Regions from separate parts of the Sporolactobacillus sp. BBK16-2 genome, predicted to be linked through region 3. Evidence: riboswitches for the same ligand, from Rfam matches in the RefSeq annotation. Region 3 holds a riboswitch; each other region holds the start of a gene.
What was found. A riboswitch is a leader RNA that binds a small molecule or an ion and turns the genes downstream of it on or off. The one in region 3 is predicted to bind cyclic di-GMP.
Positions count from the first base shown of each region.

Region 1: another riboswitch for cyclic di-GMP. It lies ahead of AC6F33_RS10275 (hypothetical protein); the one in region 3 lies ahead of AC6F33_RS04770 (EAL domain-containing protein).
Region 2: another riboswitch for cyclic di-GMP. It lies ahead of AC6F33_RS13190 (CAP domain-containing protein); the one in region 3 lies ahead of AC6F33_RS04770 (EAL domain-containing protein).

Region 1 covers NZ_CM187611.1:2,051,574-2,058,718, reverse strand. Annotated here, with positions in the region: gene AC6F33_RS10285 (VanZ family protein) at 1-830, shown strand, start outside; gene AC6F33_RS10280 (IS4 family transposase) at 1,084-2,205, opposite strand; cyclic di-GMP riboswitch class I at 2,385-2,467, shown strand; gene AC6F33_RS10275 (hypothetical protein) at 2,530-2,862, shown strand; gene AC6F33_RS10270 (3-oxoacyl-[acyl-carrier-protein] synthase III C-terminal domain-containing protein) at 2,945-3,931, shown strand; gene AC6F33_RS10265 (flavodoxin) at 4,136-4,597, shown strand; gene AC6F33_RS10260 (AEC family transporter) at 4,723-5,634, opposite strand; gene AC6F33_RS10255 (class I SAM-dependent methyltransferase) at 5,853-6,524, shown strand; gene AC6F33_RS10250 (Type 1 glutamine amidotransferase-like domain-containing protein) at 6,521-6,856, shown strand; gene AC6F33_RS10245 (flavodoxin domain-containing protein) at 7,023-7,145, opposite strand, start outside.
Region 2 covers NZ_CM187611.1:2,662,224-2,669,368, forward strand. Annotated here, with positions in the region: gene AC6F33_RS13165 (arginase family protein) at 1-499, shown strand, start outside; gene AC6F33_RS13170 (type 1 glutamine amidotransferase domain-containing protein) at 596-1,105, opposite strand; gene AC6F33_RS13175 (TIGR03943 family putative permease subunit) at 1,235-2,083, opposite strand; gene AC6F33_RS13180 (permease) at 2,097-3,065, opposite strand; gene AC6F33_RS13185 (MerR family transcriptional regulator) at 3,228-3,998, shown strand; gene AC6F33_RS13190 (CAP domain-containing protein) at 4,051-4,893, opposite strand; cyclic di-GMP riboswitch class I at 4,933-5,019, opposite strand; gene AC6F33_RS13195 (cupin domain-containing protein) at 5,315-5,950, shown strand; gene AC6F33_RS13200 (DnaJ family domain-containing protein) at 5,956-6,333, opposite strand; gene AC6F33_RS13205 (FAD-dependent oxidoreductase) at 6,351-7,145, opposite strand, start outside.
Region 3 covers NZ_CM187611.1:955,705-962,849, reverse strand. Annotated here, with positions in the region: gene AC6F33_RS04795 (dipeptidase) at 1-1,173, shown strand, start outside; gene AC6F33_RS04790 (aldose epimerase family protein) at 1,354-2,220, shown strand; gene AC6F33_RS04785 (hypothetical protein) at 2,280-2,618, opposite strand; gene AC6F33_RS04780 (LysR family transcriptional regulator) at 2,907-3,182, opposite strand; gene AC6F33_RS04775 (PilZ domain-containing protein) at 3,365-3,937, opposite strand; partial or broken gene AC6F33_RS04770 (EAL domain-containing protein) at 3,950-4,486, opposite strand; cyclic di-GMP riboswitch class I at 4,740-4,822, opposite strand; gene csrA (carbon storage regulator CsrA) at 5,032-5,271, opposite strand; gene fliW (flagellar assembly protein FliW) at 5,275-5,718, opposite strand; gene AC6F33_RS04755 (DUF6470 family protein) at 5,722-6,315, opposite strand; gene flgL (flagellar hook-associated protein FlgL) at 6,347-7,145, opposite strand, start outside.

The DNA.
Region 1 (7,145 bases), 1.1 Mb from region 3:
TCATGTTATGGTTGCTGTTTCTTATATACTTGTATTTTCTGCTAAAAGTTAATCTATTTGAGCATGGTCTGGATTGGAGAAACTCTCGTTCTATTAATTGGGTTCCGATGAATCGGATCAATACTCTGTTTTACTTATCAGATCATCGTGATCCCGGTTATCAAACCGCTTTGCTGCGTACATTCCAGTCGTTTGCATTCTTTATACCTATGGGCTTTCTTGTGCCGACACTAAGAAAAAAGTCGATGGAATTTGAGCAATTTATCTTCATTTCCTTTGCTATCTCATTTACAATTGAATTGGTCAAATATGCATCAATGACCGGACGCAGTGATGTGGATGATCTGATTCTACATGTCTTGGGAAGTATACTTGGTTTCTCGCTTTGGCATCTTTTATGTGAATGGTTTTCCATGCATCACATAAATCGGAACACGCGTATTTTTTTAATGACTCTTTTAATTAGCCTTTGCCTGTTTTTATTTAATAATGATGGAATGACGCTTGCCGGATCAGCAAATATCAACAGAGACATGATCGGTGTCACTCTTGGTATTCCTGAATACACTGGATCATTTCTTCGTGGGAATACGCATGATTTAATTATGAAAACAGATCCTGATCAGGGGAGTATGCAGGTAACCATTTCGATTGATAAATCGACAAAATTGTATTTGGAGAAGGAGACAGACCATAGTAATTTATCTAAAATCACTTTAAAGAAAATATCGTTGAACCGAATGCGGCAATTCAATGAACATGAGAAGATTCGTGTTTGGGGAAAACAACTTCCTACCACATTTATTGCAGACATTGTTATTGTTCGTTAAAGTTGCAATGTATTTACGAAATATAATGTGAAAAAAGAACCAATACTTAGTACTCTTAACTAATATCGTAAAAAATTATACGATACAATAGTACTAGCGTTGCATAAAAATTAGTTCCTTAAATATACGAATATTCAGAATTAGATTGGATCTTCCTGAATCAAAAAACTCAATAACCACTCAAGAGGTGATCCTATCCATATTTACAATATTATCCAATTAATTCAGAGACAACAGCGACTGAACCTTTTTTCTAGGTAACCTTTGGTTTCTTTTGAAATTTAATACGCTGAATCAGTTTTTTGCCGGATTGCCAAAGCAATGCCTTTAACCATCGGTTAAGTTGAAGCAGTGAGTGCTTTGTCTCTGTTTCCTGTTGAATGAGTACCATCAAACAGTGATAAATCAGCGCAAGATAGATTTGGTTTTGAATCGCTTCTTTGCTTTTTCCATAAAACTTTTTGATACGCACATGTTGTTTGATCCATTTAAAGAACAGTTCAATAGCCCATCGGGCTTTATAGATTTCGCTAATCTCTGTTGAAGCAAGATCAAAACGATTCGTCACAATACGTATCGTTTTTCCTTGATCATCTAGCACGGTAATTAAACGAAAAGCGTTGTCTGCCCTGTGTAATACGTCACCTAATCGGATCATTTGATCCGTGATGATGCCGCTATCTTCTGGAACATCATAAGAATGAAGCACTTGAGTCACTGCATTCTTTTTCAAACGAGAGACGAAAAACATTCCCTCTTCTGAGAAACGATCAAATGCCTGATAATCAATGTAGCCGCGGTCGAAAACATACATGGCATTCTTTTCATCTACAAGGACGTCTAACTGTGTTCGATCATGAACTTGAGCGGTTGTAATGACGGCTTTTTCAGGGAATATTTGTCCCTTACCCATAAATGCCAACCGAAGATGAAGTTTGACACCGCTTTTCGTTTTTCGAAAATGAGCCCATGGAAATTGATTTGAATTCAGCGTGACTGTAGTAGAATCCACTATTTTAAGAGAATTCGTGAGATCTGGTTTCTTTTTTTTCTTGATTTTAGCAACAAGTTCAAGAAAGATGTTCGCTAGAAGCTGTGAATCGACCGCATTATTTTTCCTGGATAACTGAGCCGCACTGATGGACGAAAAGCCGATTGCTTCTTGTAGCTTATCATCCAAAACACGAGTTGAGAGTGAATGCAGACTGTCTTCTTGGTGAAGATGTGCGTATAAGAAAAGCAAGATATAGGCTTTAGTTGTCAGCTTTTTTACGTATTTATCGCTTTGTTTTTCCTTGACCGTTTGGTCAAGTTGTTGAAAATTAATTGGATGTAACCATTGTTTAAATGAAGAGAATTGTGTATCCTTATCCATGCGTAGTCCTTTATTTTTGGATTTGGATAGGAATCACCTATTCTTCCATTATAAAGGATTATTTTGTTTGGAAACCACTATATTTTTGAACATTCATAGTATTATGAATGATTAGAAATAATTAACGCAACGCTAGTAATACAATAGTATTAAAAATTGATAATTATTACCAATTGAATAACTGACAAAAGCAAACTAACCGAAAGATTAGGACGCAAAGCCACGGGTCTAATGCGAAAGCAAAGACAGCCGGGTTACCATTGGACATAGAAGCTGTGATCAACATGTCACGGCTTTTTTTGTTAATAAATAGTGGGGGTTTATATGATGGGGAAATACAGTGTAGTGACAACAGGTAACGACATCAGTGTCATGTGTGAAGGCGTTTTTACAATGGAGGATGCATCTGGGTATATTGAAGAATTCAAAAAAGCCGCTGCCCAAGTAAATCCACCAACATGTAATCTAATGCTGGATGGTTCCAAACTAAGAGTATCATCGCAAGAAATGGTTGGTATGCTCACTAATATTATTGCAATGTACAAGGACATGGGTTTCCAGAACATAACCATGGACTTGGGAAAGAGCGCAGTTGTTAAGATGCAAATTAAACGGTTAGCCAAAGAAGCAGGGCTTACCCAATTCAAATTGCTTTGATAGAAAGATAGATGTTTAGGTGCTGCAATAAAAATCTTATCTCGATCAATGAATCATCTTTGGCTCATGGAGGAGTGCACTTGTGATCAATGTGAACTTATTAGGGATTGAAATGTATCACGGAGAAAGAGTTGTTTCCAATGATACATACATCAACCATTTTAAGCAAAAAGGAAAAGACTATACTCATTTTTTCAGAGATATTATTGGAATGGATAAGCGGTATTTGATTGACTCAGAAAAAGAGAACAGTCTGACCATGGCGATAACCGCAGCTAACAAAGTATTGAATAAAACTGGAATCAGTGGTGCTGATCTTGATCTGATCGTTCTTGCCAGCTTTTTTCCGGAAAATACTGTGCCGCCAAGCTCCATTCATCTTCACCAGGCTATCGGTGGTAAACCTGAATGCGTCTGTCTTGATCTTAATGGAAATTGCGCCGGAATGATTTTATCATTTGAGAATGCAGCAAAATATATGGCACTCTCACCAAACGTTAATCGTGCCTTAATTGTTGGATCAGATTACATTAATTCAGTCGTTAATCCGGATAATGAACTTTGTTATGGGCATTTTGGCGATGCTGCATGTGCCATAATATTAGAGAAGACAAAAGAAGATCGAGGATTTCTTGGCGCAAGATGCCGGATTAATTCGAGTGAACATAATAATATTCTGTTTCCCAGTGGCGGAGCATCTAGAATTCGTGAAGCATCAAAGAATGAAAGACTGCTTGAATGGAAGCCCTTTGAAAATGTCTCGCTTGATTCAGCTGCAAGGAACATGCGCGAACTGCTTATGGAAAACCAACTCTCACCAAATGATGTGAGTATGTTCTGTTTCTCTCAGTATGCATATGCCAATATTGTTGATCTTCGAAAATTACTCGGCATTGATGAATCACGCTCACTCTTTATTGGCAATGAATATGGCTATACGGGAGCGAGCAGTCCGTTTATTGCTTTTTACGAAGCACTGAGCCAAGGAAGTGTGAAGAGAGGTGACTATGTCATGTTCTGGACGATTGGTGCCGGATCACAAAACATAGCCGTTCTTATACGTTATTGAATAATCCTTTATAGATGCACGAACAAGTCTGAGCTAAATGATATTAGTGGCTCGGATTTTTTTGTCGTTATAGAAATCTTGAAGTACCTTTACCTAGAATAATCATTCTGGGTATTTAACATGAGGAACAAAAATGGTATCATTTTAATGAAAATGAAATTCATTATCAATTAAAATCAAGGCTTGAAAGAAGGTTCGTATATAATGGCAGATATTCTAATTGTCTATGCCAGTGAGACAGGTAACACTGAAGAAATGGCGCAAAAAATAGCTGAGGGTGTTAAGCGTGTGGGGATTGATCCGGCCGTTAAAGACGTTTTAAACTTATCAGCGTCAGAATTGAATGATTACAATGGGATTATGTTTGGCAGCTTCACTGATGGAATGGGCGATCTTCCATACTCAGTTGAAGATTTTCTTGACACAATTAGCGAGAATGATCTTAAAGGAAAAGCTGCCGCTTGTTTCGGCTCCGGTGACAGCAGCTATGGGCTCTTTGCTGCTGCTGTAGATACCATTCAAGAAGCACTTGAACACTGTGGAGCGGAAATTATTGAGGACAACTTCAAAGTTGAGCTTTCGATGACTAAAGAAGAGCAGGGCAAGGCAATACAATTAGGTGAATCTTTTGCGAGAAAGATTCTCGCAAAAAGAGAAAAAGATTGAATATAAAAAAGTAAGCGAAAGGCAGATCAAATGGTCTGCTTTTTTTCTGCATCGTAAACTATTGTAAATAACGTCCTTTTCTAATTTATACTCCGTTTAACAATAACTTTCTTGCAAATTGCCAGTTAACCAATGTAAATTAAAAAAGGGAGATAGATGAAGCTGAGAATTGTTGTGATGGTAACGATTAGTGAAGCAAGCTCTGAGTCCCCATCAAATTTCTCGATCAGCATGACACTGTTTACTGCAGCAGGCATGCTGATTTCTACAAAGAGGACAGAAGCGAGCATGCCATGAATTCCGAGTGAAAACAAAACTAATTTAGCAATGATCGGGACGATAAGCAGACGGAGAAAGACGCCGATCCATACCTCGCGGCGCCAAACGCCTGAAAATTTTGTGCTGCCCAGCTTTACGCCTAAAATTAGCAGTACCAGAACCGGATATGCCGTACCGAGCATTTGAACAGCGGTTGCGGTTCCGATGGGTAAATGCAAATGAGTGACTGCCAACAGTGCACCAACAAGACAGGCATAGATGAGCGGCGATTTAAGAATATGGAGTATTGATTGTTTGCCGCTCATCGCAGCTCGTGATGCAATATACATACCGAGAATATTAACAAGAATAATTTGCCCGATAACATATACTGCTCCGAGAGAAAATCCAGTTTGACCGAATGCCAGCAGCAACACGGGAAGTCCGTAATTATTCGCATTACTGAAGACGACAGTTAAGGTAAGTGCTCTGGCACTTGGTTCTGGGAAGCGGAATAGCTTAGCAGTTAGCATCGCAACCAACCATAAAACAGCTGTCATGATGACCGAGAACAAAAAAATGTGAATGACATTGGTGCCCTTTAAATGTGATTCGGACAATGCATTTAAAATAAGTGCGGGTGCGAGTATGTATAAACTAATATCGGCGAGCAGTTTGGTGTCAACGCTGTTTCGCTTCTTCTGAAGAATGGCTCCGCATACACAAATAATTAAAATTGGAACACTGATAGATGTGAGAAGATTTATATAAGCGGTCATTAAGATACCTCCGAATCAGCAAGAACGATATGATCATGGTTCATGAACTTTCGCCGATTTTTTTCCTAAACAAGGTGTGAAACGTGAAACTATTTTCTCTATCATAGCACGAGATACGCTAGAAATGACTTATTTTGTGCGATTAGCAGATTTCAACGAGAACAGCGGTTAAAATTATAATAATGTAAGATGTGAAGCAAGTTTAAAGATGGCGGGTGATGATCATTTTTCATGAACATAAAAATATGATTTGGGGAACATTTTGCAGCAAATGCGGCGCTGAATGCAGCGTTTTGCAAAGTGCCCATCATCCATGGGATCAAACGACGTTTGGAAGAATAATTAGATGTTCAAAATGCGGCAGTGAAAATCATGTGAATCAGCAAGCTGCAGCCTATTTCTATAATCAACGTATCTATAGTTATTTCAATGAATTGTCGGGCGTAATTCTTGATTTGGGTTGTGGGGGAGGATTTATTAGCAGCTATTTGTTGAACCAGCAGAAGATCAATCTAGTTTTTGGTCTGGACCAAGATAAAAATTGTGCATTAGAATTAACCAAACTTTTAAGCAACCACAAGTTCACCTTTATCCATGCGGATATCTGTAAGCTTCATGATTTATTTGCGAAACAGAGTATTGACTATTTAGTGAGTCGGGATGTTTTTATGTTTATTGAGGATACTGACCGCTATTTTGATGATATCAGTTTGCTCGTTAAATCCGGAATACGACAGATGGGGTGGTACATGAAAAACAACCCAAGAATGAGAAACAGTCTTGAACCTGATCAGATTTTAGGGGAGTACCGAAAAAGAGGGTGGCATGCAAATCTGAAGGATCTTGAATGGTATAAAAGCGGCTATATGATTCAGGCGGATCGACAATGAGCGATCAGAAAACTTATGACTCAGAGAGGACGACCATGTGGACAAATATAGATAGCAAAAACCTAACAGATTTGAGCATTTTTTCAGCGATTTATATGAGCGGCGGATCGGCAGAAAAACTGCTTTACCATTTCAACAACGGATTCGGCGAATTGCTGCAGCGTTATTTTCATCATGGCGGTATTATCTACGGTCAAAGCGCAGGGGCTATTGTCCTTGGTAAAACAATTGACACCTTCCAGCAACTAAATGATGATCTAAATGGATTAAATCTCATCTCCGGATTCTCAATGGCATGCCATTTTCAGGAAGATAATGGAAAAAATTTCTAAATATGTTCAGTACAATCAACAACCTGTTATTGCTTTGCCAGAAGGAACAGCTCTGTATCAAAAAGATGATCTTCTCTTCCATATAATAGGATTAAATCCGGCCTTTTTCTTTTTAAGCGATTCGCAGAAACCTTTAAGAATTATGCCGTAATTTTTATCGTGTATATCAAGCGTGCAGTGATTGGCAAAATGAGCGTATTCGATTCTCATAAAACTCAGCGTTACTGTTGCTGTCACCTTTGACCTTGCGCATGATTAACTTATCAATTAGTTTCATTTTTTCAAAATT
Region 2 (7,145 bases), 1.7 Mb from region 3:
AGGACGAATCGGCTCACTGCTCTCATGCGGCTCATGGGTGCGCCATGCACTTTCCCAGCTTGCAAATCTCCAAAAAGTCGTCATCATTGGTCCCGATTCGAACGAAGCATTGATGGGACATATAACCGAACGATCTCGGATTGTCATCTTCCCGGAAGAACGATTTCCCACACCGGAACAGTTATTGAACGCTCTTACGACCGATCATATTTATGTCAGTATCGACAAGGATATTCTGTCCGAAAACGATGCGAAAACAAATTGGAATCAAGGAACCGTTTCCATAGACAGCCTCATACCCCTACTTGGTGTATTAATAGAAGAAAAATGTGTGGAAGGATTGGATGTATGCGGTGAGTGGCCGATTCGGCTCCATCAACAATTTGATCATCAAACACGAACCTGGATCAGCAAAAATGAGTACAGTAATCTAAGTATCGCCCGTGCATTTATGCGTCAAGTTCAAAATCGCGGAAAACAATCGAAGCATGTCATTTAATTGATTAACAGTCGCTATCTTTCATAAAAATTAGTAATGAAAAAACCGCTGCTCTTCAGAAAAATCGAAGAAGCAGCGGTTTTTAATTCACCCGTATTATGCGAGAACCTTCAAGCTTTCGCGATTAAATGCGGGAATGTCATCAGGAGTCCTGCTCGTCACAAGATTGTGGCAAACGACGACTTCCTCATCTTTGTACTTTGCACCGGCATTCTTCAAATCAACCGCAATTGATTTGTAACCGGTAATGTTGCGGTCTTTAATGGCTTCTGCTGTAATCAGCAGCTGCGGACCGTGACAGATTGCGAAAACACCTTTATCTTCGTTCATAAATGCCTTTGTGAATGCAACAAAGCGATCATCGTCGCGCAGATTATCCGGTGAATAGCCCCCGGCGATTAATAAAGCATCAAAATCGCTTGGCTTTACTTCATCAATCGAAGCATCAGCTGTCACTTTCGCACCGTGTTTGCCGGTAATTACCTCGCCTTTAGATTTTCCAATAACAGTGACTGTGTGACCTGCTTCCTCATATGCCTTTGCCGGTCCCGTGAATTCAACATCCTCAAAATCATTTGCAAGTACTGCAGCAATTTTCTTTGCCATGTAAATCCTCCTCACTATCATTTGGAATGAACCTGTCCAAAATATGGAGCGAACAAACAGGTAATTCCAAGTTCACAGCTTTTATTATAGGTAATATTAGGCAGTTCATTCAAGAAATCTGCTTAGCCATTAATACTTCCGATAGGCATAAGGTGATTTTGGCTTCTCAACCTGCTTCCATTTGGTCACCTTAATTACAGGAATGGTCTGTTTAAACGGTTGATAATAGGTTTCGGTCAACGTTCCCTCAGCGCGCATCCATGTGTCGTCCTTGTAATCAACATTATGCGGGAATTGAACCATCAAGCCGAAAACCCCTGCATCAGCAATACAATGAATAATGCCGAAGCGAAAAAGAAATAATTGATTCTTTTCCAATGAATCACCATGGTAGACGAATCCCATTATGGAAATTTTCTTATTTGAAAAATCACCAGGATAATTGTAAACCGCTTCAAGCGCACGAAGAAAATTATCGTCATTGAGATACAAATAGTCCGACTTGCTGTATTTTACCATATCTGACTTCAGCATTTTTTTGTACGTGCTGCTCTCATAATATTGGCTTGTGTCCGGTTTCAGAATTTGGTGATTTGCATACTGATCCTTGTCATTGTCGATTTCTGCGAAATGAAATCCCTTTGCGCGGACAATCGTTGAATCCAATGTTGCGATCGGCAAAAACAACCCGGTAATGAGTGGAAAGATAACTAAGGCATAGGTTAACCCTTTCTTCCACCATGTATTATTCTCATGACTGTGATCGTGACCAAACAGCCTTTCTTCCACTTCGGCATGTGCCTTGCCACCTTCGACATTCCATTTCACTATTTGATAGACAGCCATAAAACCAATGATGAAAATCATTGAAAAAGAAAGATAGCCATAGCGCATATTAATGTATTTGCTGATGTCTCCGGTAAGATGCAGATGCAAAAACAGGTAGGCAAATCCAAACAGAATGATAAAACGAATCATGACCGGCCCCTCCTTAAATGAGCAACGCGCCTGCAAACACGCAGACAAAAATCAGCGTGATTAGCACAGCGACGAATTTCTTTTTAAATGTCGAGAGCATCATAATCAAGTTCTTAATATCAACCATTGCACCGAACACAAGAAATGCAGTCAATGGTCCCGGAGGAAAGGTGCTTCGGAATGATGAGGCAACAAAGGCATCAGCCTCAGAACAAAGCGACATAATAAAGGCAAGTATCATCATGACGAGAATAGCTGTAAAGGGTGTATTGGCAAATGAGAGCAAAATACTTTGTTTGATATAGGTCTGCATCGCTGCGGCTATAAATGCACCAAATACTAGATATTTACCAACGGAAAAAAATTCGTCAATAGCATGATCCATTGTACCTTTGAATTTTTCTATAAACGAAATTCGTTCTGAAGCTGCGGCTTCATCATGGTGAAGATGGTACTTTTCTATTTTTTTATCCACATAGTCTCTCAATTGATTTTCGGGAAATAAATAGGAAACTAGAATTCCGACGGCGATGGATACCGCAATCGCCAGACCAGCTCGGTAGAATACCATCTGCCAGCTGCTTCCGAAAGCGATATACGTCGCAAACAGCACCACTGGATTAATAATCGGACCGGCAAGCATGAATGCGATTGCTGCATGCAGCGGAACCTTCTTCTTCACTAGTCGCTCGGTGATTGGGACAATCCCACACTCACAAGCAGGAAAAAGAGAACCCATGCATGTTCCGAAAACGACCGATCCTATTCTGTTCTTCGGTACAATGCGCGCAAGCAAAGAATCGGTAACAAACATCTGAATGATTGCAGAAATAAACACCCCGATAATGATGAAGGGGACTGCTTCAATAATAATACTGATAAAGATTGTGTTTAATTGGAGAAATGAATGACTGAACACTAAGATCACTCCGTTCAAGGGAACTGATTGAAGAATGTCACCAATACCTTCCTTTATACGCATCAATAAAAACACTCCCAAGTCTACCACTGCATGCTGATGATGACAAAACTATGTTTTATTTTGTAAGATTTAATTCAAAATGAATATCAGATTAATTTCTAACAAAAGTCTTGAGGTTGACGCTGCGTCAAGGTGTAAAGTAAAGGTGTCAGGAGGGGTTCCATGAACTATACAATCAAACAGCTCAGTGATTTAGCCGGCGTAAGCGGACGCACACTGCGATTCTATGACAAGATCAATTTGCTGAAACCGGAGTCCATTAACACTTCCGGATATCGGATTTACGGACCAAAACAAGTGGATCGTCTGCAGCAGATTCTCTTTTTTCGTGAATTAAAATTTAGCCTCAAAGAAATATCTGACATTTTATCTGCGGACGATTTTAATCGAGTGGACGCCCTGACTGAACAGCGTAAGAAATTAATTGCGGAGAAAAAGCGCCTTGATCAACTGATCGCGACGATTGAAAAAACGCTCGCTTCGCAAAAAGGAGAGACCGTTATGAGTGATCAAGAAAAATTTGTAGGCTTTAAAAAGAAGATGCTCGATCAGAATGAACAGAAATACGGTAAAGAGATTCGTGAAAAATACGGAGAAGAAACAGTGAAGAAGTCCAATCAACAATTCGCCAATATAAGCAAGGAAGATTATGAAAAAACGGTAATGATCCAAAATGAGATGTTTGAAAATCTAAGAGAAGCACTCAGTTTGAATGATCCGGAGAGCAGTTGTGCTCAGAAAGCAGCGGATCTTCACCGGCAATGGCTCAGCTTCTTTTGGCCAAAGGGAACCTATTCAAAAAAAGCCCATGCAGGACTTGCCCAAATGTACGTCGATGATCCGCGTTTTACAAAGTATTACGAAAACAATGTCGCAAAAGGAGCTGCGGAAATGCTCCGTGATGCCATACAGATCTACACTGCGAAACCGTAACCGAAACGAAAAGAGCCCTGACAATGTCAGAGCTTTTTTCTATTCATGAACTTTAATCAGAGAAATCTTGTGTAAAGAAAGCCCAACCGTCTGAGCTGCCGTTCTTTTGTCCATAGACAACTCCGACACCAATATATTTATATTGAGGCTTTAGGATATTTGCACGATGATCCGGAGAATTCATCCAATCATTCATCGTCGCTTGAGCACTCCAAATCTGATCCCATCCGAAATAGTTTACATCACCTTTAGCATAGGCCACGTTCTGTCCTGCTATTGTATTCCGTGAGAAATTCATCATGCCGTGGCTCATTGCACTTTTGCTAAACTGCTGCTGACTCCATTGACGGGCAAAGCTTTGAAGTTCCGGCTTTACTTGAAGTGCCTGCAGTCCATTTTGTGCGCGAACATTATTTACAAGCGAGACAATCTGTTGTTCCACTGATGCATTATATTGACCGGGAGCAGTTGTCTGAGCCTTTGGCGCAGCAGCCTTAACCGGTGCTTTTGCTACTGTCTTTTTCGGTGCTTTTTTTACAGCAGCCTTATGTACCGTTGCTGTCTTCTTAACTGCTTTCTTTACTGCTTTTTTAACCGTCTTTTTCTTCTTAACTGACTTCTTTGCTTTCTTTACGGTCTTCTTTATCGATTTTTTCTTTACGCTCTTTTTAATACTTTTCTTAACTGCAGGCTTTTTCGCCTTTTTCTTTGCATGCTTCTTGACCGTTTTTGCTTCAACACCGCTTGTAATCGACTCGTTCTGTTGAACAACTGGTTGGGATTGTTTCGTTGAGCCGGCAGTTGACTTCGACTGATCCGCGTTTGATATGGAGGCGGTTGTCAGGGATAGAATAATAATCAATAAACCTACTAAAGTATGCTTAAAAAAACGCATAATAAAAAAATCTCCTCTCATTTACGTTTGATAATCAAATACGGCGGCCCAGCCATCCTAGCGAATATTCGCCTTAGATCTGTGACTTTGCGTCACTACTTTTCAGTAGCTTTGCCCTTTAGAAAAAAGATTTCTTTCTAAAGTATTAGGTTAATTTAACTATACAGCAATCTATTTTTTATTACAATATTAGATTTGCTTCTTTAATAGAATACTTGACAAAAGTTCATGTTTTTTTTTGATGGACGCTGAGATGAACGCAAACATTCACACTCTGACCAATAAAATCGTCAATCTATCACCAATCTTAGAAAGCTACTAAACTGAAGATATTTAAAAAGTGCTTGCAAGCAGATCATTATTATCAAAATATTCGGGGTGTTATACTAATTGGTAAATCCTATCGAAGGAGGAATTCATCATGCAGAAATGGGTTCAAATAGCCGGTATTGCTCCGCTCCTGATTCTTTCCGCCTGCGGAAGCAATTCAGCCTCAAACACTCATTCAGCAGACAAAGCGAAGACATCAGTTTCTGAGCAGCACGAACCACAAGGACAAAACAACTTCGTCAAAGTGAAAACTTACACATTTAAAGATGACGGAACCATTCCCAACAATCCGTATTTTCAGGTCTTGGTTTATCCCGGTGCATTTAAAGGAAGGACCGGGCAGATTGTGAACACTTTCAAGAAAAACAATTGGGGCAATAACTGGGTCGACGGTGTCTTTCCTTTTCATCACTTTCACAGCACATCTCATGAAGTACTCGGTGTTATTTCAGGACATGCAACACTGATGATTGGCGGAGAGAAGGGCAAAAAACTCAAAGTGTCGGCTGGTGATGTACTTGTTCTTCCCGCAGGAACTGGGCATAAAAGGCTCTCTGCAAGCAGCGATTTTTCCATTGCCGGCGGATACCCGAACGGACAGGATTATGATACACAAACTAAAGAAACTCCGACATTCAAGGAAAATATCAGCAAGGTTGGAAAACCAAAACAGGATCCTGTTTATGGGAATCGTGGACCGCTTCTGACAATCTGGAAGAAAAAATAAGTATTTCAGAAGAAATGAAGCCGATTGAAAATGCGCGTACGATAGCTCTGAAAAGCTGATGAATGGGCGATCGAACGTTTTTCCATCAATTGGTTGAATTTTAATTGTTTATAGCGCAGCTGCTTATTCAGGCGGTCGCGCTCCTTATCATCTTCACAGCACTGGAGCAAGTCATTCAGTGTGACCATATCTTTTTTAATTTGCAATTCTTCAGGAAGCATGCCGGCATTTTTCAACACTTTGTAACCGGCACGCAGATCTTTCGGCACCGCCGACAGATCTTCAAGCACAAGCGGCTTTCCTTTACCCGGAAGATGGTCGAACGCACCTGCTTTTAAGCCTTCCTGAATTTTCTCTTCAGCCATGATTTCGATAATGCCCATAGTTAACACTCCCATTTTTAGGTATTCTGTGTTTTGCTTTGATGATCAGACTCCGAAAAAAGCAATGCTAATGATTCTTTCGCCGGACCGTCGAGCACTTCTCCATTGGCTTTGAAGCGCGAGCCGTGGCAAGGGCAATCCCATGTCCGCTCGTCTTGATTCCAGTTTACTTCGCAGCCCATGTGGGGGCAAGTCGCATCAACTACAGTTAAGTCCCCGTGCTTGTCGCGGTACGCGCCGACCTTTCGTCCATGAAGCGATGCGATCATGCCACAATCCCGTTGCAAGTGATCGTCAAGAGGCGCAGGTTTGCTGACCTTTCCCTTAATCAACTGTCCGGCGGTTTTCATATTTTCAACGAGGAAGCTTGCGAGCATTGGAGCCGCTTCAAACCGAGCGGGGCTGAACAGCTCCGCATAGGAATTAACACGTTCCAAAACCAAGTCGGTCATGAGTTGGGCAGCTAACGTACCTGTGGTCATTCCCCACTTATGAAAACCTGCGGCAACCAAAATACGCGGATTATTATTTGCAAGTCTTCCTATATAAGGGACTTGATCCAATGTCGTGAAATCTTGGGCAGACCAATGTGCTGCCGCCGTCTCCAATCCAAAATGCACGGAGGCAAACTCTGCTAGTCGCTGGTAATGGACAGCCATTGATTCGCCGCGCCCTGTTTTATGATTTTCACCGCCGATTAAAAGATAGTTCTTGTGGTTAAGACGCAAGCCGCGAATGGAACGCTTCGGCGCGCCAGCACTAATATACATTCCATCAGGAGGATCACCGGCTGTCTCGCAAGCAATCAAGTA
Region 3 (7,145 bases):
CCAGTAGTTTATGGTGACTGGCTGCATGCTGACGGAAAGCCGACGGTACTGGTTTACGGACATTTCGATGTTCAGCCGGCGGAGCCGCTGGAATTATGGGATTCCGATCCGTTTGAACCAATTATTGAGGATGACAAGGTATTTGCCCGAGCTGCCACTGATATGAAGGGTAATCTGCTCTTGCCGATTGTCGCATGCGAAGCTTTGCTGCAAACAGACGGCGTGCTTCCGGTTAACATTAAATTTTTATTTGAAGGCGAGGAAGAGATCGGCAGTCGTTCGTTCAGTGGTTTCCTTGATACACATAAGGATTTGCTCGCCTGTGATCTTGTGGTCAGTGCCGACAGCGGTGTCGGAACAGAGGAACAACCAACCGTCGGAACAGGCGTACGCGGCGTATTTTCGGCACAAATCAACGTGAAGACGGCTGCCATGGACATGCATTCGGGATTCGGCGGCGGTATTGCACCCAATGCGATCCATGAATTGGTTCGGATTCTTGATTCGATGCGTGATGAGGATGGACGCATTTTGATCGATGGATTTTATGATCAGGTGCGTCCGCTTACGGATGATGAAAAGAAGCAGATCGCCAATTTCAATGCTTTTCCGGATGCGATGCGTGAAAGTGTCGGCTTCAAAGAATTCTATGGTGAACCGGAATTCACGCCAATGGAACGCGGAGTTGCGCGCCCTACATTGGAAGTCAACGGTATTTGGGGCGGTTACCAGGGCGCCGGTGGCAAAACGGTTATTCCATGTGAAGCACATGCTAAGATCACCGCGCGGCTCGTGCCGGATCAGGATCCGAAAAAAATTCAAGCGTTGTTTGAGCAGCATATCAAGGCACACACGTTTCGCTCAGTAGAAGTTACAGTTGAGGACAAGCACGGAACGCCTCCATACCGCGTTCCTGGCAATGATCCTGCGCTAAAAAAACTCGAACACGTATTGGAAGAAATGACGGGTCACCCGGTCAAGCGCCAATGGGCCGGCGGATCGGTCCCGGTGACCAGCCTGTTCAAAGAAGTACTCGGAGCAGAAACGTTATCGCTTGGCGGTTCGCAGGATGATGAACGTCCGCATGCACCGAATGAATTTTACCGTTTAAGCAGTTTCACACGTATTCAAAAAGCATACTGCCTGCTCTTGCAGGAATTGGCTAAAGAATAAAAAAATTATAGGAACAAAGCTGCTGAGTTTGTTGGCTCAGCGGCTTTTTGATTTTTTAACAATCTTTTTTGTTATTTTTTTCACGCAATTAATGTAAGCGTATTAAAAGTTTGATAGAGTAGTTATGTAGGACGGCAGAGTTTTCCAGTCGTTCATAAAACAATAAATCGAGGGATCGACATGTATCAGATTAAAGAATTTGATCAGCAAGGCTTGCATTTCTTTCGACTAACAGATGGGACTTCTTACGTTGATATCTGTCCGGAACGCGGCGGTATGGTGACCGCTTTCCATACGAATGGCGAAGACGTCCTGTTCATGAACGAAGCCACGCTTTTTGACACGAGCAAAAATGTACGCGGCGGCATCCCAGTTCTCTTCCCGATCGCCGGTCAATTAACCAATAAATCCTATGAATGGAAAGGCGTTCCTTATTCCATGGACAACCATGGACTGGCGCGTACCAGAGCTTGGGAAGTCACAGGTCAATCCGCTGATCATGACCACTCAGCGCTGAAAATCACGTTCCACAGTTCAGAGGATACGCGCAAATCCTATCCATTTGACTTCGAAGCTGTGCTCACATACACATTGGCAAACGGTGAATTGACGATCAGTCAAACCATCAGCAACCTTTCAAGTGAAGCAATGCCGGTCTACCCAGGCTATCATCCATATTTTAAAATGACAGATCAACAGCTTCGTCTAAACAGCAGAGCAGTCAGCTATTTGGATTACAATGATCATGAAACCAAGCCGTTCAACGGTGAAATCAATATGAAGGGATTAAAAGAGTCTGTCGTGCTGCTGGACAGTGGTGACCCGCAACTGGTCTTTGATTTCAACGCGACGAAAAAAATCGTGATCAGCCAGGATCCACGCTATCGCTACACCGTATTATGGGTTGAAGGCAATCAGCCATTCGTGTGTGTCGAGCCATGGACTGCACTCACCAACACACTTAATGAAAATAAAGATGAATTGCTCATGGTAACGCCTGAAGAACCATTGGAACTGAGCATCAAAATCCGTCTTAGTGAACGATAAGTTGAAAAATTAAAAAAGGCCGCTCCATTTTGGGGCGGCCTTTTTAATCGGTAGTTCATTTAGCTGATGCGGCGCTTTTGCTCTCTAATCTGGCTAAGCTCCGCTTCCAATTCCAGTCTGCGCTGCTTTAGCGCGTACAGCTCATTGGTTATTCCTTCGGTAAGCTCGACATTGCGTTTACGCAATTGTTGATACAGGCCGAGAATTCTGCGATTGACATAACCGAGCTGGACACGCAAGTCACTTGCTCTCTGGCGATCACGGTCAGCTGTTGCCTTTACAAAAGCTGCCAAACTATTTTTTATTTCCTTTTGCCATTCATGATCCTTGATTTTCGCAGCGAAGAGATACAGGTCCAGATAGTCATCGACTTTGGCGTCATTCGGATGATTCATCACGTGTTGCATCCTCCTTTTTATAACAGCCCACTTGTTTCCATTTTTCATCCTGTTGCATGGCTTATGCAACAATGGATCTTAAATGTGACGATGGACTGTTCATTCCTTCCGAAAAAAGTGTGTTTTGTCCATTTTATTAAAAAAGTCGCTTTTTTGTTACACTTTACAATTGTTTGAAAAATAAGCAGGCGCTTTGCCCCATTATGTCGGGGCACGACACATTGTATTTGTGCATCAATTAATTTTTCTTATTTTAACGTGAACTGCTCAATCTGTCAAAGATTTATTTCATATAGGATGCATCGTGCATATTTTTGCAAGCTCGGCTCTCGCTTCATGACACAGTCGAGTAATGCCTTCTGCGTACGGTAAAAGTATTTTTCCATTCTCATACAAACTAATTGTGCGGTCGGTGTGAATGAACAGAGGCACATTTAATTCCTTTTCGAAGTTTTTAATTCGTGTACGAACAGAAGGTTGGGTTAAAAAGAGTGCACACGAAGCATGACGGAATCCATTATGTCTGACAACTGCGAGGAATGTTTCGATTTGATCAATGGTCAATGGTCATCACTTTCCTTTCTCTCACGCCACAGCGTCTGAATAAAGACCATGGCAGTTGTTCATTGACGCAAACATCATCATTGCACTGATATTTCGGATAATTTAGTTTTTTGATAAAAAGAATCCTCTAAAAATCAATTGGAGGCTTCTCAAATTATTACCAATCCTTTGTCATCCGTAAATCAGCGGCTGATTGCAGAGTTCAAAAGCTTTTTTGACAATTCTTTTTGATTCATATAAGATTGAATTTCCGTCTCTTCCTTGGCACTTGGATTCACAAACTGAATACCATAATTTACTGTTGGACATCCATGTTTTGTTTCCTTTCTCATCACTTCGCCTCTAACATGAATGATCGTGCCATCGTCTTTGGCAAAGGACAGAAATACATGAACCTCTTCCTTAATGGGAAAATCAATTCCGCATTTAATTTTCATTCCGCTTACACTAAGATCAAGCATTTCCACGTCAATTGATTTATTATTCAAACCTTGCAGAGTCTGTTCGCCAAAATCAAGGACACGTACCGTACACTTTTCTCCGTTCAGTTCAATGCGGTAGTGACGGCGGCGTTCTTTTGGTTCCTTTTCACGATCAAATTCGCTTTTTTTGTAAATCTTTTTCCTAAGATCCGTAATGAGCAAGCGATCTCTCTTCAAAATATTGTTGTAGTACATAATGAATGCAAAGAGAACAGCGAGCAGGAAAATACCTTCAATTCCGGCACCAAGGACTATAATTGCGTTTTCTGACATAGGTACATCACCTTATATAGATTGAGAAATAGGCTGCGGCTTACCAATAGCGAAACCCTGTGCATACGAAACGCCAAGCACTTGCGCACAATCAATGTCGCTTTCGGTCTCCAACCCTTCAAAAATCAGCTTTACATCGAACCGATTACAGTAATGAACAAGAAATTCGACGTAGGCCTGTTTCTTATTTGACTTGCTTAAACCAATTGAGAAATAGCGATCTAATTTTATATAATCAGCATTAATTTCGATTGTTCGATTAATGTTGTCAATCCCTTTACCAAAATCGTCGACCGCAATTAAGATTCCCGTTTTTCTCAAAGCTTTCAAAGCTTGTGTAAGTTTGATAAAATCTGTTATCATCTCATGTTCGACGATTTCCAACACAATCTGGCTAGCAGGAATGGAGCACTGATCAATGAGCCGAAGAATAAACGTAGCAAAATTCGGATGAAGAATCGTTGATGGGTAAACATTAATAAACAGTTTTCTGCCTTTTTGAGCAGGTCCATCCTTGACGAAGGTACACAGTGCCTTTCTTATTGAATGTGCATCAAATTCAAAGAGCTTTTTTCCTGATTGCCAGTCGGTATGCTCGTTCCGAGTTTAGAAAAACCTTTGAGCGAAAAAGTGCTTCATACCCTTCAATTTCTTTTGTTTGCAGATTGACAATCGGTTGATAATGATGAAAAAAATTTTCTTTCCTGAGATAATAAAAAAGCCACATGATTCACTCGCCCCTTTTTGACTTCAAAACGGCGCACCGAAATAAATGTGGGAGTAGAACGATCATTGCTTCCCTTTCGGTAACCCGGCTGCCATAGCATGAACCGTAGGCCCGTGGCTTTGCGACCCTATTTTTCAATAGGTGTGCCATTTCGATTGAAAATAGTTTTTTTAATGTATGAACATTTTTGCACAGTGGGGATAAAGATTCAAGACTTTTGACCTTTTTTCACCTTTATATAAAATTTTTCAATCATTAAGGTACATGTAATCGTTATTATGCTGTTTTTCAAATTGAATTTTATCACTTTACATACGATTTTCTCATTAAAGAAATCCAAATAAAAAACACGGTTGCCCGCGTCTGTTTAATGATCCTTCTTCTTCATTGATTTCATTGTATTCAGAATGTCCGCGGGGAGTTTGCTGGTTGCCGCGGAATTATTTTCTTTGCGAATTGCTTCGTAGATCTCGCCGCGATTCACATCAACTTCGCGTGGTGCCGTGATTCCCAATTTTATTTGATCACCGGATACCGCTACGATTTTCACTTCAATATCATCACCGATACGTATCGACTCGCCAAGTTTTCGGGTCAAGATGAGCATCGGTTACACCCTCTTTTCCTGGAGCTGCGCGGTAAGCGGCATTCGAAGAGAGTAATCGGATTGCTCGGGTATATACTGCTTGCCAACTTTTTTATTTACATTAATGATGACCGGTGCATTTAAATTAACCGTGGAGTCAGAAAAAGGATTACGTACGCTGACAATTACCCAAACGGCCACATCCTCCTGCGAACGAATCTCGAGCTGTTTCACAAAATGGTCGGGTAGATCAACGCTGTAATTCTCAAAATAGTAAAAAGGTGAGGTAACAATGAATGCGACCTCTGCATCGTCTACCGACTGAAGGATGGAGAAGGTTTCGCCAAATGGCTGAATAATGAACCGATGGTCGTGTGCAAATCCGGGAAGCCCAGACGAAAACGCTATAATATCTGTTTCTTTGATTTCCTGTTCGCCAAAATACTTTGTTTGGATGATCATAACCATTCGTTATCCTTTCTCGTCAATAAAAATGCCGACCGCCTGAATATCAAGTGATGGATAATGCTCCATGGAAATGTTAACCTGTCCGGGCTGATCACTATACTCCGGCGCATTAACGGTCGCTTGAATCAATGGTGAATGAGTTTGCCAATTCACCTGCAAAGTTGCGGGGGTCACATCATAAGTGACCGCTTGAGACGCAGGTGTGTTACCCGTACTGTAATGGGTACCAATAACCGCCGCATTCACATTATCGGCGGCCTGCTTCGCAAACAGATTTCTTCCTTTACTGCGCTCGATATGCAGAAGCTCGTCTCCTTCTTGAGAATGACGGGCAATTCCTTCAAGTACCGCTTGCTTGCCGGCATCTGCTGCCTCGGCAATACGTACTCTTGCCGATTTCAGATCAAGATTATGCCATCCTGCTGACTGGTCAATCTGCACATGTGCCGGTTCTCGGTCAATCGTCATGTCTGCTTTTGGCTGTTGTATAGATTGTTCTGCCTTTGGTTGACGGATTGTTTGCGTCGCATTTTGTGTACTTATTGATATTCTGCCGAAAACTTGTCTCATTTCTACATGCGGAAGAATTTTAGCCATCTCATCGTCCTACCTGCATCTGTTGAATTTATTAATTTAAAAAGTCGACAAGGGACGTTTGGATAATTTTCGCACCGACGGAAAGCGATGCATTGTAAACGTTTTGCTGTTGATTTAATTTCACAATGGTTTCTGCATAATCTGCATCTTCATTATTGGACATGATTTTCGTTGCAACTGTCTTTTGATCAGCAAGACGATTTTGCACCATATCAATTCGGTTGGTTTTCGCTCCCAGATCAGCCTGGGCACTGGCAACTTCATCCAAATGTGTATCCAGCTTTCCAAGATATTCACTGATTTGGCTGCCTGTCGCTGTGCCTTCATTCAAATCCGTTTTCAGTTGATTTAAATCTTTAAATAGCTGGTCATTGAAAACCGAGTCCGGACTCACATTAATCGTCATTTGAATGCCGTCGTTCACTGCAACATTGAAATTAGGATTTTGCTGTGCCAAATTGTTAATCGTTACTGTTCCGTCAGATGCTTGAGTGAGTAATGGGTTCGCGGAATCACTTCCACTGAAAATATACTGGCCGCCAACCTGTGTATTCCCCAAAGTAACCAGCTGCTGTGTCAATTGGCCCACTTCCACGCCTGCAGCCGCACGTTGATCGGCTGTATAGGTGTCCGTGCTCGCTTCAACTGTCAGCTCGCGAATACGGTTGAGTACATCATTGACCTGTTGCAGTGCGTCGTCGGAACTGTCCAGCCACTTATAGGCATTCGTAACATTTTTCTGGTATTGCTCTACATGACTGACATCCGTACGGTAAGATATACCCATCGTGGCAACCACCGGATCTTGGGATGCACGCGTGATTTTTTTC